2 linked regions of the Stieleria varia genome follow. The protein of the gene in region 2 interacts with the protein of the main gene of each other region in a pairwise test. Links are inferred from orthologs where the notes say so. Each region holds a gene or a part of one and is shown on either strand. Other genes may lie near its edges. The genes, in order: eno and rpe.

Region 1 (3,180 bases), 1.9 Mb from region 2 along the record:
CAGCTTGCTGTATCAAACCGTTGGATTGAATAACAACGGGGCAGCCAACAACGGTCCCCGATTCTTTTCCTCCGACGGTCAAACCAAGAACAAGATGTTTGGTGCTCAACTGGGCTTTGACTTCTGGTGGAACGTTCGTCCGGGCATCTCGCTGGGACTCGGTGGTAAAGGGGCTTGGGTGCAGAACAACGTCGATCGACGCGTCCTGCTGAACTCCAACTCGACCGGCAGCATCGCGGTGGACGACGGTGATTTCAACGACGCGTTGATTGGAGACGCGGAATTCAAGATGGTTTATCGTCTGACGCACTCCATCACGTTCCGTTCAGCGTACTACGTGACAGCAGCAGACCGCGTCGCCTTTGGCTCGGCCGACGTCGCGGCGTCACAGAACTTCCTGACCGGAGCCGCACCCGTGACCCTGGACGACATCCAGTACGACTCGCTGGTGCTGCAAGGATTCTCGTTCGGTGCAGAGTACATGTGGTAGAAACCACATTGATCGCGAAAAACAAAAACGGCCGCGTGACAGAAGTCACGCGGCCGTTTTTTTGTGGATCGACGCTAGCCACGCAAACTCAAATACCGCTTCCGCCTACGCCGTTGGCTAGTCGTTTAACGACTAGCCGAAGGCGCAATCGCCGCCACCAACCGGATTGCACCGCAGGGTCAAACGCCGCTTCCGCCTACGCCTACGGCTAGTCGTTTAACGACTAGCCGAAGGCGCAATCGCCGCCACCAAACGGAATGCACCGCAGGGTCAAACGCCGCTTCCGCCTACGCCGTTGGCTAGTCGTTAAACGACTAGTGCATCATCCGGTTTTGATTCTGGGGTTAGCCGTTTTGGCGTTAGCCACGGTTGTGTCACGAAAACCGTGGCTAACGCCAAAACGGCTCATCTACCGAACCCACGTTCTAAGACTGGACGATGCACTAGCCGTAGGCGCAATCGCCGCCACCAAACGGATTGCACCGCAGGGGCAGACGCCGCTTCCACCTACGCCTTCGGCTGCGGGTCAAACGCCGCCGAGGTGACAGTCGGACAGAAACGCCTCACGAAATCGATCAGCCCTTCAGCTTGGCGGCGAACAAGGGGCCACCGTACAGGGCTGCGCCACCGAGCAGTTCTTCGATACGCAGCAGTTGGTTGTACTTTGCCATCCGGTCGCTGCGGCTTGCCGAACCGGTCTTGATCTGGCCGGTGGACAGTGCGACGGCCAAGTCGGCGATCGTGGAGTCTTCCGTTTCACCGCTTCGGTGACTGGTAACGGCGGTGTAGTTGTTGCGGTTGGCCAATTGGATTGAGTCGATCGTCTCAGTCAGCGTTCCGATCTGGTTGACCTTGATCAAGATGCTGTTGGCGATTCCTTCGTCGATGCCTTTTTGCAGACGTTGCACGTTGGTGACGAACAAATCGTCGCCGACGAGCTGGACTTTGTCGCCGAGCTTCTCCGTCATCTTCTTCCAAGTCGCCCAGTCGTCTTCCGCGGCTCCGTCTTCGATGCTGCAGATCGGATACTTGCTGCACCAGTCGGCCAGGAAGTCGACCATTTCGTCTCCGGAAAGCTCGGAGCCGTCAATCTTGTACTTTTGTGTTTCGCTGCTGTAGAACTCGGTCGACGCGGCATCCAGTGCGATCCAAACTTGCTCACCCGCTTTGTAGCCGGCTTGGTCGATCGCTTGCATGATCACATCCAAGGCTTCCTGATTGCTCTTCAGGTCGGGTGCAAAACCGCCTTCGTCACCCACCGCGGTGTTGTAGCCTTTGCCCGAAAGCACTTTCTTGAGATTGTGAAAGATTTCCGTTCCGCAGCGCAGGGCATCGCTGAAACGTTCGAATCCGAGCGGCATCACCATGAATTCTTGAACGTCGACCGAGTTGTCCGCGTGCTCGCCACCGTTGATGATGTTCATCATGGGCGCGGGCAACAGACGAGCGCCGACTCCGCCAAGGTAGCGATACAGGGGTTGACCGGTTGCGGCAGCGGCGGCGTGTGCGATCGCCAGCGAGACACCGAGGATCGCGTTGGCACCGAGATTGCTTTTGTTGTCCGAACCGTCCAGGGCGATCATGGCCATGTCGATTTCTGCTTGGTCGGTCGCGTCCATTCCCTGCAGGGCTTCGGCGATCTTTTCATTGACGTTGGCGACGGCCTTGGTGACACCTTTGCCCATGAAACAGTCTTTATCACCGTCACGCAGCTCCCAAGCTTCGTGGGCACCGGTGCTGGCACCGCTGGGGACTGCGGCGCGGCCATGAGATCCGTCGCTCAGCAGGACTTCGCATTCGATGGTGGGGTTTCCACGGCTGTCCAGGATTTGCCGGGCATGAATGGCTTCGATCAACGTCATCTGGGGACCTCGATGGGGGATGTTTCGGGTGAAATATGATGCGAAACCACGAGATGCGGTCCGCTTGGTTGCCGATTGGAGCCGCATTCTGTCCAATGCCAGCAGAGATGACTAGCCGTGCAACGAAATCCCGCCACTTCGCGTGGTCACGGTCGTCGCTTCGATGGGCACTGACAGCCCAGCTCCCTTTCGAATTTCCTAGCTGCAGAGTCGCTGAATGTTTACCGGTCTTGTGGAAACCATGGGAACGATTATTGAAGTCGTGGAGGACGGTCCCGGAAAGCGTTTGGCGGTCCAATCCCCCTTGATTGCCACTGATGCGAAACTGGGCGACAGTATTTGCATCAACGGCTGTTGTTTGACGGTCATCGCGATGGACGGCGACCGCTTGGAATTCGAGGCCGGCGAGGAAACGCTCAAGCGGACCAACCTGGGCCAACTGACTGCTGGCTGCAACGTGAATTTGGAGAGATCCTTGGCAGTAGGCGATCGCTTGGGCGGCCACTATGTGACAGGCCATGTTGATGCTCTGGGGCAGTTGATCGAGCGAGTGAACGATCCGCCGTGGGCGAACTTGCGATTCCGCATGCCCGGAGAGCTTGCCAGCCAAGTCGCTTCCAAGGGCAGCATCGCGATCGACGGCATCAGTCTGACGGTGGTCGATGTGGACGACGATTCGTTCAGCGTCGCACTGATCCCGCACACCTTGTCCGTCACGACACTTGGTCAGCGCGCCGTCGGCGACGATGTCAATTTAGAAACCGACGTGCTGGCAAAGTACGTCCAACGATCGCTGGGCCGAGAATAAACCCGCCGAGAATGAACGCG
Region 2 (3,303 bases):
TCGCCCCAGACTCCACCAATGGCCCGAATGATGGGTCCCGGTGCAACGATGGGCGGCGACCGATCGAAGTGTCGTGTGATGACCGTCCAAAGTTTCTTGTACGTCCAGTTTTCGCCCGCCAGGATGAACTGACGACCGGAGGGTCCGTCATAGTCGATCGCCCGGATTGTCGCGGCGGCAACATCACGCGAATCACAGATGCTGCAACCGCCCGCCGGGCAGAGCGGTTTCCAGCCCACTGAAAGCTCCAACATCATCTGCCCGCTGCTGGGTTTCCAGTCCCACGGGCCGAGCATGAAGCCTGGATGAACGACCACCGCTCGCAATCCTTGCTTGACTCCGGCCATGACGGCCGACAGGGCTACTGATTTGCTGACCACGTACGCGGACTGAATTTGGCCGCCCGCGTTGTCGATCGGAGTGGTTTCGTCCGCGGGTTGCTCGCGTGTGCCAACGGCAATCGAATTCAACGTGCCGACATAAACGAGTTTCTTGTCATGACGCACGCAGGATCGCATGATCCGATGTGTGCCCCCGACATTGACTCCCATCGACTGCTCCATCTTTGTCCAGCCAAGATGAATGAAGCCGGCCGCATGGATCACCGCGTCGCAGCCGGCAATCGCCTGATCGATTCGATCAGGCGATGAATTTGCAACATCGCCGGCCAGATCGGTCAAATCACCCTGCACAAACTCGACATTCAGCCCGTCAAAGATCTCACTGTGGGGTGGATTGCGAACCAAGGCCACGACGGTATGTCCGTCGGCATCAAGCTGTCGGGTGATGGTGTTGCCCAACAGACCCGTTGCACCCGTGACGAAAACACGCATCGTTCACTGCCCCTGGGAACGAGAATCAAAGCGGCTGACAACCACCAATTCGGGTTGCTCAGCAAAGCACAACAATGGTGGCTTTCTTGCGATTTGGCGACAATTTTTTGTGGTGGATAAAGGCACGCTGGAAGGAACCAAAAATTGGTTTTTACGGTGTTTTGTGTTCGTTGATGCGGGGGAATCGGAGATTAGTTGGCCGGCCAGGGATTCTCAAGTGATTGACAACCCACCGTCCTTGAGACCAACCTGCTCAATCGAGATGACGGTCTGACTGGCACCTCCGCAGGCGAACGCTAGCGGGATGCTCGACCGACTCCGACTTGAGACATTCTTGCCCGCTCGGGAGGCGATGCCACCTGAGTTCTGCTGGCAGGTTAGTCTCATTTCGGCAGAACGGTACGAGCGGTGTTGGCACCATTGTTGACTTCAAGAGAAAAAAATTGCATGTCGCGAGACAAGCTAGAATTGATACGCCACGCAGCGCCCGGTGTTTTACCGAGCCTGTTGATGTGCGATTTCGGTGATCTGAAAAGCGAAGTGACCCGGCTCGAACAGGCCGGCGCGAAGGTACTGCATCTGGATGTCATGGACGGGAATTTTGTTCCCAACCTGACCTACGGCATGCCGATCGTCGAAGGCCTGAAGCGTCACACCGAAATGCCACTGGACGTTCATTTGATGATCCAAGACCCGCTGGCCTTCGCCGAGCCGATGGTCAAGGCCGGTGCGGATTCGCTCACGTTTCACGTCGAGGCGGTCCCCAACCCGATCGACACTGCCAAACGAATCCGGGACTTGGGCGTCGCGGTCGGAGTTGCCTTGAACCCAGGCACGCAAGTGACCGATGTGGAGCCATGCATCGAGTTCGTCGACATGGTGCTGGTGATGAGCGTGAAAGCCGGCTTTGGCGGGCAGAAGTTCGATCCGGTCGCTTTGGACAAGTTGCAGATCTTGCGGAACCAGTATCCTGACCTGCTGCTGCAGATCGATGGCGGGATCAACTTGGATACGATCGCATCGGCCCGTGCCGCCGGATGTGACCTGTTCGTGGTCGGGTCGGCGATTTTCAATCACGACGACTACGGGGCCGCCATCGGAGGCTTGAACGCCGAGATCCAGAGGGGAGGCGTCTGATGTCACGGACCGCAACACTGACTCGCGTGATGGTGATTCGCCCCGGCGCGACGGACTTTGATGATCAAGGACGGATGAAAGGTTCGCTTGACATGCCGTTGAGCGAGCGAGGGGAACAGCAGGTCGAAACCCTAGCAGCGGCCTTGGCGGATATTCCCTTCAAAACCATTTATTGCTGCCCCAGCGAATCCGCACGCGCGACCGCCGATCGTTTATCCGAAGCTCATGACGTCAAAGTCAAAGTGGTCGATGCCTTTAAGAACGTCGATCACGGCCTGTGGCATGGCAAACTGATCGAGGAAGTCCGCCGAAATCACCCCCGCGTCTACCGACAGGGAATCGATCACGCGGAAGAGTTCTGTGCCCCCGGAGGCGAAGGCTTGATGGAGGCCAAAGCACGTGTGCTGAAGGCCCTCAACAAATGCGTTCGGAAAGGACGCGACGAGATCGTCGCCCTCGTGATCCCCGAGCCGATGGCCAGCGTCGTGACCAGCTTGCTCAACGGCCAGCCGATCGAAGACCTGTGGCGACGCGAAACCGATTCCGCCTCCTGGGAATTGATCGATACCGAGATCTGATCCTGTGATCTAAAACCCAGGTGAAGCCAACTACGCTGCTCGACGCCGGGTGATTCCCAACCGGCGGCGCAGTCGTTTCAGCGGTCCAGGCCGATGGATGCCACTGAACACCCAGTGATCGACGAAGCGGTCGGCGGCGACGTTCTGCATCACGCGTTCAGGGTGACGCATCGAACCCAACGCTTGCGTGGGAAGCCCGATCACCGAAGTGCGTTTCCGCGTGTGCGTTGCATCGTCACCACATCCGACGTTCGATACCAAGTTCACGTTCGGCGTCGCGACCAACCCATGGTTCAGCCAGCAAGCAAGATTCCACGGGAACGCCCAGCTATTGATCTGCCCGGCGAAGACTCGATCGAAATTGTCCGTCCAATACTCCAGTTCATACGGATCAGGACAAATCGCGGCCAGTTGCCCTGAGTCACGGATGTCAGGCCAACGCGAGAGTGAAAGATCAAAGTGTTGCCAAGCTCGCCGCCATGTCGCCCAGCCCCAGCAATGAGCATACTTAGAAAAATAGTAGCTACATTCCGTCCGGCTGCGTCCCAACTGAAAATTGTTGCCCGTGATCGACATTACCCGCTGGTCATCGGCATAACGATCCAACAAGGTTTGACAGTAGCCGAAAAACGTGGGATCGGGCACGCAGTCATCTTCCAAGACGACCACACGGTCAACCGTTTCCAAGGCCTTGGTGACGGCCGAACTCACACGCTGTGCACATCCCATGTTTTGCTGTGCAAAGATCCGGTGAA

The links.
Region 1: the proteins of rpe (region 2) and eno interact in binary tests that used the Escherichia coli proteins (3 or more experiments, as listed by UniProt). The link is inferred for Stieleria varia from one-to-one orthologs.

Annotation. Positions count from the first base shown.
Region 1 is NZ_CP151726.1:2,986,343-2,989,522, forward strand. What follows is about bases 210-3,065. They hold eno (phosphopyruvate hydratase), read right to left. Parts: upstream 2,353-3,065; coding sequence 1,066-2,352; downstream 210-1,065. Other genes in these bases: Pla52nx_RS09940 (hypothetical protein), read left to right, coding at 210-490; Pla52nx_RS09950 (riboflavin synthase), read left to right, coding at 2,570-3,065. In the rest of the region: more of Pla52nx_RS09940, read left to right, coding at 1-209; more of Pla52nx_RS09950, read left to right, coding at 3,066-3,160. UniProt on the Escherichia coli protein: Catalyzes the reversible conversion of 2-phosphoglycerate (2-PG) into phosphoenolpyruvate (PEP). It is essential for the degradation of carbohydrates via glycolysis.
Region 2 is NZ_CP151726.1:1,070,297-1,073,599, reverse strand. Bases 147-3,125 are described here. They hold rpe (ribulose-phosphate 3-epimerase), read left to right. Parts: upstream 147-1,280; coding sequence 1,281-1,970; downstream 1,971-3,125. Other genes in these bases: Pla52nx_RS03730 (glycosyltransferase family 2 protein), read right to left, coding at 2,579-3,125; Pla52nx_RS03735 (histidine phosphatase family protein), read left to right, coding at 1,970-2,548; Pla52nx_RS03745 (NAD-dependent epimerase/dehydratase family protein), read right to left, coding at 147-833. In the rest of the region: more of Pla52nx_RS03745, read right to left, coding at 1-146; more of Pla52nx_RS03730, read right to left, coding at 3,126-3,303. UniProt on the Escherichia coli protein: Catalyzes the reversible epimerization of D-ribulose 5-phosphate to D-xylulose 5-phosphate.